DNA from 4 places in the Streptococcus sp. HMSC072C09 genome. Region 2 is predicted to be linked to each of the others. Evidence: predicted binding sites of a transcription regulator. Region 2 holds the regulator's gene; each other region holds the start of a gene.
What was found. The regulator Rex, encoded in region 2, represses fermentation and respiration genes when NADH is low (regulators of the CRP and FNR family bind a similar motif). The targets are predictions, from matches to a motif close to TTGTGAANTANTTCACAA.

Region 1 (2,205 bases), on a different contig from region 2:
ATTTCAAGTGCTTCAGCGTCTTTTGCAAAATCGTTCAAGATTTTCGCAGGTGCGATAACATCTTCGTTAGAAAATGCTACTGCAGAAGGTCCAACGAATACAGATGCAAGATCTTCAAGACCAGCTTTTTCAGCTGCACGACGCAAGATTGAGTTTTTGATAACTTTAAACTCAACTTCGCTTCCGCGAAGGTTGCGACGGAGAACTGTATCTTGCTCAACTGTCAAACCGCGAGAATCTACAACGACGATTGATGCAGCAGCTTTCATTTTTTCAGCTACCACGTCAACAAGTTCCGCTTTTTTAGCAATAATTGCTTCACTCATTAGTGTGTTCACCTCCGTAATTATTTTGCTTGGGGAATTTTTCCAAAAGAAAAACGCGCCCAAACCTAGACACGAAAGTACAATACGCTTCTTTTAATTGATACGTTTTGTCCTCGGTAGGATTTTTATGAGTCGAGCTCCCCTACTGTCTTAGGCAGTTTTTTCAAACCGTAAATTAGTTTATCACATATAAAAAAAGAATGCAAGTACTTTTGCAAACTTTTTTTATATTTTTTAGTCGTTGTAAAGACTCTTAATATTATTCAACCAAGCATAGGCTAGTCCCATTAGGACTCCTCCTCCTACCCAGTTGGCAAAGAAGGTAACACCATAGTGACGTAAAATATTTAAAAATTCAAAATGTGGCAATTGGCTAGATACTGAATTAAAGCTTAATAATGAGAAAGAAGCAAAATTAGCCGCCAAGTGTTCATTGGTCATAAAGACAAACATATAAATAGCAGATAGGGCTAAGAGCACCTTCGCTGTTTCATCTTTAAAATATAGATAAGAAAGAATAGCAATATTTACAAAAACATTGGCAATGACACCTTCAAAGAAGACCACTTGATTGCTCCGTTGGAGTTTATTTTCTGCAACAGTGGCTAGGAATCCTTTTGGATCGATATGAGCAAAGGCTGTGGTTTGATTGAACAGAAAAGCTACGATTAAAGCACCAATTAAATTAAAGAAGGTACAATAAAGAAGAATCTCCAAAGCTTTCTTCCAATGAATTTTCTTTAGATAGGTACCCGCCGTCAGATACATCATATTTGATGTGGTTAATTCCGCATTTAAGAATAGGAGGTAAACGAGCCCCCAAGCAAAGACGAATGGAAATAGAAAACGACCTGATCCAGGTACGAAGGTATTCAACAAGTCTGCAGCAACTGCTCCGACCGCCGTACTTAAAGTAAGAAATCCTCCAGCAAAAATAGAACGGACTGCATAGCGAGTTTTAGATTTCTGATAGAGATCTTCCTTCTTATTACACGCCGCTCCAACTTTTTGAATAAAATTAGATTCAGACATAATATTCTCCTTATATAATGTTTGTGAACAAAATCATTATATCATAGAGAGAAAAGTTTGAAAAGGTTTTCAGGGAGAATTATTATTTTTTAACACATACGTTTTATATCGAATATTAATGTGTGCTAAAAACAAATAAAAAAACAGGCAGATGCCTGTTTTAGTTTTAATAATTCAAACGGTTCGCCCAAGCGATATCCAAATTCAAGATTTCTTGTGAAGTGAACTGTTGACGATATGGATTGTATACCGAACCTGTAATACCACCTTGAACATTTGGTGAATCGTATTGAGTTAAATTATAAGTTTCAATGATGTTATTAAGTTTTGCATAGTAGCTTGTGTCTGTCGCATAAACCCCTGTCAACGCTGCTGTTGCATCTTGATAACTAGAGGTGTTGCTCTTCCAAGCACCTGCAAAATGTCCTTGTTTCAAAACAGCTACATAGTCTTGCAATGATTCATAGTAAGATGGGTAAGAACGAAATGCGTCATTAATCGTATAAGCATTTCCAGCACCGTCATCTTCCCAAGTTTGCATCACTGCTGATTGACCAGCATAACTTCCTTTAATCCCGAAAAGGTTGTAATGCGGATAAGAAGATAAGCCAGACTGACCTGATCCACTTTCAAGGATGGCTTGTGCGATCATAACGGAAGCATAAAGGTCATTCTCTTGACCAAGCTGACGAGCTGACTCACCAATTTGTGAGATGAAAGCTTCAGTAGGGTCTGAGTAAGCTTGGTAAGTTCCATCATTAGCATCAACTGATGTGACGTGCTCGCTCATAGCAGCGGCAAATGTCCCCACTGCTAATACAGAAACGAACAAACCAAACAATTTCGT
Region 2 (2,205 bases):
CATTGAAAGATTGCAAATATACCTATAGTCTACACCCAAATGTTAAAAAATATACCTTACGTGACAATACATTCGCTGTTACAAAAGTTGGAAATTACGAGTTAAATCGTTTGCTCGAAGTTGTTCCAAATAGCGGCGAAGGCTTCCTACTTAAAATCATTTTCAATAAAGATTTGACAGGTTTTAAGATCAATATTACTGACAAGTCTGGACTTCGCCTGGTTAATATCTTTAAAAATCCGGAAAATGACATTATCCAACAAAAATTCTATTTCTTAATGGATAGTCTTGTCGAAAGAGAAATTTTCAACAAAACAGAGGCCTAATATGGTAACCCTAACTTATATCGACGCTTACCAAGTAGAACGAACGACTACTTATCCCGACCTTGCAGCCTGCATTCTAGCTTTTTCAGGCTGTGTAACCTTGCCTGACTCTTACTCAATCGTATCCATTGAATACAAGGGGGAAAAGCTCCCCTATACAGGGCGAGTCGATGGACTCTATGCTTTTTTGAAAAAGGTAGAACAAGCTGAAAACTAAGCTGATGCTGATGGAACTCTCCCATCGCCATCAGCTTTTTCTTTAGACAAAAATATTTTTGAAAAACCGCCCTAGATAGTTGATTTTTTCACAATCTTCCTATACAATAAGGGGGAAAGGTTGTGATATTGTGAAACATGATAAAAATACTCCAATTCCACGCGCAACAGCAAAACGCTTATCGCTCTACTACCGCATTTTTAAACGCTTTAACTCTGAAAAAATAGAGCGCGCCAATTCCAAGCAAATTGCTGATGCAATTGGGATTGACTCTGCTACCGTTCGCCGAGATTTTTCTTATTTTGGTGAATTAGGAAGACGGGGATTTGGTTATGACGTAAAAAAACTGATGAACTTCTTTGCCGATCTTTTAAATGACAATGCCATTACCAATGTCGCTATTGTGGGGATCGGAAATATGGGAAGTGCGCTTCTCAACTATCGCTTCCATGAACGCAATAAGATGAAAATTGTTATGGCGTTTGATCTAGACGATCATGAACTGATTAATACTAAAAGTAAGGACGGAATTCCTATTTACGGTATTTCCTCTATTAAAGAAAAGCTCAAACAAGAAGGCATTCAAACAGCCATCCTGACTGTTCCAAGCGTCAAGGCTCAAGAAGTAGCTAGCCTTTTGGTAGACGCTGGGGTCAAGGGAATTCTCAGCTTCTCACCAGTGCATCTGACAGTCCCTAAAGATGTCGTCGTCCAATATGTCGATCTCACCAGTGAATTGCAAACACTCCTTTATTTCATGCGAAAAAACGAAGAATAAAGACTTATAGTTTAACAAGAAAAGAGACTGGGACAAAAGTCCTAGCCTCTCAATTATTTTTAGGTTGTCGAGCAAGACGCAGTGGTTGAGTGGGCTCTACTACGCTGATTTCATCAGCTTTTACAGCCCTACTCAACTGTGCGGAGGTGGGACGACGAAATCGAATTCCAACGAATTACCGATTTCTGTCCCACTCTCTTTTTTATACCAAATAATCAGTTTCTTCTCGGTAACTATAATAGTTTTCTTCAGATACAATCAAGTGATCCAATAGGGTTAAGCCCATCACTTCACAGGCCTCTAAGACTCGATGCGTTACTTCATCATCATTTTTACTTGGAAATACGGCACCAGATGGATGATTGTGAGCCAAAATGATGGAGGTTGCCATGTGTTTTAGTGCATAATGCAGGATTTCACGTGGCTCCGCAATACTTCGATTCACGGTTCCAATAAATATGGTCTGTTGATGAATAATTTCATTTTGCGTATTTAAATAGAGGGCAACCAGGTGTTCCTGTTTCTTATGGCCGATTTCCTGTTGAATTTTATGGGCCAATTTCTGACTGCTCATGATCTGTTCAGAACTCATTAATTCATCTTTATGAATCCTTCGTCCAAACTCAATCACAGCCTGAAGTTCGATGGCCTTCACCCGGCCAATGCCAGAGATTTCCTGTAGCTCCTCTAGGGTTAATTGACTTAACTCCTTTAAACTATTAACCGAACTCAAAAGCCCTTGTGCAATCTCATAAACGCTTTTTTGCTTATTGCCTGTCCGTAAGAGAATGGATAACAATTCTTGATGACTCAGCTTATCCACCCCTTCAGAAACCAAACGTTCTCTAGGAAGCAAAGATGGTTCAATAAATGATATGTCGTAC
Region 3 (2,205 bases), on a different contig from region 2:
TGATATACAGTCGGGTATCGCGATAAAAGGTCCAATTGAAATGGTAGCTACCTTCTGGATACTGCCGTGTCGATACAGACGGTTGAAAGACCTGAAGAAGGATCAAAATCCCAACAAAAGCAAGATAAGCTAGGCTAACTACCGAAAGCGGAGCCTGCATCGTTAAAGCTACAGTCGCTAAAAGCAAGACCAAGATCCAGAAATGGAAGTCCATCCAGAATTCACGATGATAACAAAACCGTTTCATAAGATCACACCTTTCTCTTTATGTAATCGTTTTCTGTACTTCTATTATAAGACAACGAATTTATTTTGCAAGGAATCATTGGCTTTTGGGGGTTGAAAATAGGACCAGAATATCTCTGGTCCGTCTAAAAAAACTATGAACAAATATTAGTTGCCACTTCATTCACTGATATCATTTTCGATAATCACCTTGAGAGCATGGTTTTCACCCGCATGTTTAAAGACATCATAGGCTTTTTCAACTTCTGAGAGTTTGAAGTGGTGGGTGATGAGCTTAGTCGCATCGATCTTGCCTGATTTCAAGACATTGAGTAACATTTCAGTAGTATTGGCATTGACAAGACCGGTGTTGAGGGTAATGTTCTTGATCCACAAATCATCCAAATTGAAGCTAACCGGTTTTCCGTGGACACCGACATTAGCGATGTGTCCACCGACAGAGATGACGTTTTGGCAGACATCAAAGGTAGCAGGATAGCCCACACATTCCATGGAGATATCGACACCACGACCTTCGGTCACTTCATTGATAAAGGCCTTGATTTCAGCGATATCGCTGGAGCAGATGGTGTGAGTTGCTCCAAATTTCTTAGCCGCTTCAAGACGAGATTCAGACAAGTCCACCATGATAATCGTAGCTGGTGAGAAGAACTGCACAGTCAAGAGAGCTGCAAGACCGATCGGACCAGCTCCAACGATACAGACATTATCGCCTGGTTTTACATGAGATGGGAGGACCCCAATTTCATAAGAGGTTGGGAGAATATCTGAGAGCATGACCAAGGCTTCGTCATCCACAGTTTCAGGTGCATGATAAAGACTACCATCAGCATGTGGAATGTGGACATACTCTGCTTGGGTTCCGTTGATCAAGTGACCCAAAATCCAACCACCATCTTCACAGTGAGAAGGCAAACTACGTTTACAGTAGTAGCAGGTATTACAAGCTGTGACACAAGAGATGATGACCTTGTCGCCTACCTTGAAGTTATTCACTGCATCGCCGACTTCTTCGACGATCCCGATTCCTTCGTGGCCTAAAATCGTGCCTTCTTTACAAGCTGGCACATCTCCTCCTAGGATGTGAAGGTCTGTCCCACAGATGGTTGTCTTCAAGACACGCACAATGGCATCCGTTGGATTTTTGATCACTGGTTTTGGTTGATCCAGCAGTTGCAGATTGCCTGCAGATACATAAGTTGCAGCTTTCATAAGCGACTCCTTTTTTGTTGGTTTGATAAAACCATTTTATTTTCGTTTCTTTGTGAATATTATAACATACTAAGTAAGCGCTTGCAAGAATTTATGAGCACATTTTTAAAAGTTTTTGAGCAAACAAAAACATTCCTCTTATCTCTACCAGAGGAATGTTTCAATCACCTTGTTCTAATTGTTGGCGCTGCTTGTAGTACTCTTGCTGCTCGCGCTCACGCTCTTCTTCTAAACGCTCTTCATAGCGCTTGAGTTCTGCCTCAAACTCTTCTTGCAAGGCAAATAAACGCTCCAAGCCACTTTGGGCCTCCGCACTTGGCGCTTGAAAATGAAGGGCACTTAGCCAGTCCACTAAATTTTCTGTATGTTGGCGGACATCCATACGCATATCCGCATAATCCCACTCCAACTCGCTAAGTTTCTGGTTGAAGCGGTAATGTCGATCTTCTAGTTGTTCTAATTCACTATTTCCTGAATGGTACATCACATACCTCCTTTAATCGGACTCAATAAAATCGGCTTCTTCACTGATTTCAGTGCTGTTTCTACCGCGTCCGCTGCTCCTCCTGTAAATCCATCTTTCAAATCACTAACGAGGGTCGTTGTAGCAAAAGAGCGCATCTTTTCGGATTGACCGCCCAAGGTTACCTGCAAACTCATCCCTTCCAACATCATCAAGGCTTTCTGCGTTGCAATCAAACTTCTGATCGCAATCCGCTCTTGCTCCTTTTTAATCTCTCGATGGAG
Region 4 (2,205 bases), on a different contig from region 2:
TTTCGCACCTGCACAGTTCTTGCTATTGGCTTTTACGCCGAAGCAGAACTCTTCAAGAAGGGCTTTTTCTTTTTTGTTGACAAAGTAAGTGTGGTAAGATTTGAATTCTTCAACAAACTCATCGTAGATTTCTTTATCGATGATGACCGCTTGTTCAGACGCACAGACCATACCGTTGTCAAATGATTTAGACATGACGATATCGTGTGCTGCTTGGCGGATGTTGGCTGATTTTTCAACGTAAGCAGGCACGTTTCCGGCACCAACCCCAAGAGCTGGTTTTCCACAAGAATAAGCAGCTTTCACCATGGCGTTACCACCGGTCGCAAGGATCGTAGCAACTCCTTCATGGTTCATCAGGGCACTCGTTGCTTCCATAGAAGGTTGGGTAATCCATTGCACACAGTTCTCAGGTGCTCCAGCTGCAATTGCCGCATCGCGTACGATTCGTGCCGCATGAGCAGATGATTCTTGAGCAGATGGGTGGAAGGCAAAGACGATAGGGTTCCGTGTCTTCAAGGAAATCAAAGCTTTAAAGATTGCTGTTGAAGTTGGGTTGGTTGTAGGTGTGATTCCGCAGACAACTCCGACTGGCTCAGCAATCAGGGTCAAACCAGTGACATCATCTTCTGAAATGACACCAACTGTTTTCGTGTGACGCATGTTATTTACTACGTGTTCACAAGCGAACAAGTTCTTCGTCGCCTTGTCTTCAAAGACTCCACGACCAGTTTCTTCATAGGCATGAAGAGCGAGCTCACCGTGAGCGTCAAGAGCCGCCACAGATGCTTTCGCCACAATGTAGTCTACTTGCTCCTGATCCAATTTGCGCATTTCTTCAAGCGCCACCAGCGCTTTTTGCACCAACTCGTCTACGTGTTTTTCAGCAGCGAGTTTCTTTTCTTCAGGTGAGAGAGTTTTTTTATCAGCCATTTGATGCTTTCCTCCAATGTTTGAAACCCTTATCCTTTTCTAGAACTTTTTCATGTTTTCTGAAATTTTCAAGAATAGTGTAAGAAATTTCGATTTGTTAATTATTTCACAATATAATTGTACTCTATTTTGAGATTTTTGTAAACACTTCCAAGCAACTTTCACAAAGATTTTTTTGAAGTTTGTGAAATTTTTATCAATCTTATTGATGTGAAAGCAATTGTCTAGCAAAATTGTGAAAAAATAATTAAAAAAATTTTTTCTTCACAAAGAGATGTTTTCAATTGATTTTTGTAAGCGTTTTCTTAATCTTACTAAAATAAGCAACTTTTTACAAGTAAAAAGTTGCTTTTTGTTTTATTTTGTTAGGATTTGTTTTGTTTCAGTTTCAGAGAAGCATTGTTACTTCTTGACCGGACCTTTTTCGGCCTTATCAAGGGCTTCTTTGACTGTTTGAGCATAGAGTTCCCCACCATTGGTTTCCATATTGAAGTGAACAGAGTCTGTTCCCACCCAAATGTTTGGATTTTCAATTGCTACTTGGTACCAGTCCGCAATCGTGATAAAGTCGTATTTCTTAGCTAGTTCCAACTCATAAAGACGCGTTTGAACCGATTCACTGGACTGATCGTTGGCATAGCGACCATCATATGGTGTCACAAGGATCAGGCGACGGCCTTTTGGAAGTTTCTCAACATACTGATCCAGCAATTCTTTGTAGTTACTTACAGTATTGGTTCCTAGGGCAATGACCACATTTTTTAGGAGAACTTTATTGGAGATATCGGTCTCAAAGACCTTCATTCCATTTTCCAACTGACGGCTCACCACTGCATCGATCTGGATGCCAGGGATGGCTTTAATCAGGTAGTCCTGCGCTCGCAAGTTAACCGAATCACCGATCATGGTCACACCATTTGAGACGTTATAGTCTGTTGCAGTCGCATTGTCTACCTGCGTCCGTGTGACCTGCATTTTGCTGTCTGCTTGATTGAGCCCACTCACTACCAAACTCTCATCAAAAGCTCCGACGGTTGGTGCAAAGGCAGAGATCCCGATCATCAAGAGAGCTAATGGAATCATGAGGTAAAAGATTGGCTTGGTCAAAAAGCTGAGATCCATCTTCATACCAAAGACACGAGGCTCCTTGCCTGCAATGGTTGGCTCCAAAATATAGAAGGACAGAGCCGTTAGAATCAAGGAAACGATCGTCGTCACAAGGGCTGCCATCATATTTCCCAAATGTTGAGAGAAGATGATAAAGAAAGGCCA

Region 1: a site for Rex is predicted at 1,380-1,397, ahead of HMPREF2893_RS07490 (formate/nitrite transporter family protein). Genes of this name have one in related genera too.
Region 3: a site for Rex is predicted at 1,509-1,526, ahead of HMPREF2893_RS09820 (zinc-dependent alcohol dehydrogenase family protein). Genes of this name have one in related genera too.
Region 4: a site for Rex is predicted at 1,028-1,045, ahead of adhE (bifunctional acetaldehyde-CoA/alcohol dehydrogenase). Genes of this name have one in related genera too.

Annotation. Positions count from the first base shown of each region.
Region 1 covers NZ_KV811502.1:9,612-11,816, forward strand. Annotated here, with positions in the region: gene rplJ (50S ribosomal protein L10) at 1-326, opposite strand, end outside; ribosomal protein L10 leader region at 365-499, opposite strand; gene HMPREF2893_RS07490 (formate/nitrite transporter family protein) at 561-1,358, opposite strand; gene HMPREF2893_RS07495 (glucosaminidase domain-containing protein) at 1,525-2,205, opposite strand, start outside.
Region 2 covers NZ_KV811488.1:42,146-44,350, reverse strand. Annotated here, with positions in the region: gene HMPREF2893_RS02600 (DUF1831 domain-containing protein) at 1-326, shown strand, start outside; gene HMPREF2893_RS02595 (DUF4649 family protein) at 328-543, shown strand; gene HMPREF2893_RS02590 (redox-sensing transcriptional repressor Rex) at 674-1,321, shown strand; gene radC (RadC family protein) at 1,524-2,205, opposite strand, start outside.
Region 3 covers NZ_KV811505.1:67,954-70,158, forward strand. Annotated here, with positions in the region: gene HMPREF2893_RS09815 (ABC transporter permease) at 1-247, opposite strand, end outside; gene HMPREF2893_RS09820 (zinc-dependent alcohol dehydrogenase family protein) at 406-1,458, opposite strand; gene HMPREF2893_RS09825 (hypothetical protein) at 1,619-1,942, opposite strand; gene HMPREF2893_RS09830 (hypothetical protein) at 1,942-2,205, opposite strand, start outside.
Region 4 covers NZ_KV811505.1:74,218-76,422, forward strand. Annotated here, with positions in the region: gene adhE (bifunctional acetaldehyde-CoA/alcohol dehydrogenase) at 1-933, opposite strand, end outside; gene HMPREF2893_RS09855 (acyltransferase family protein) at 1,336-2,205, opposite strand, start outside.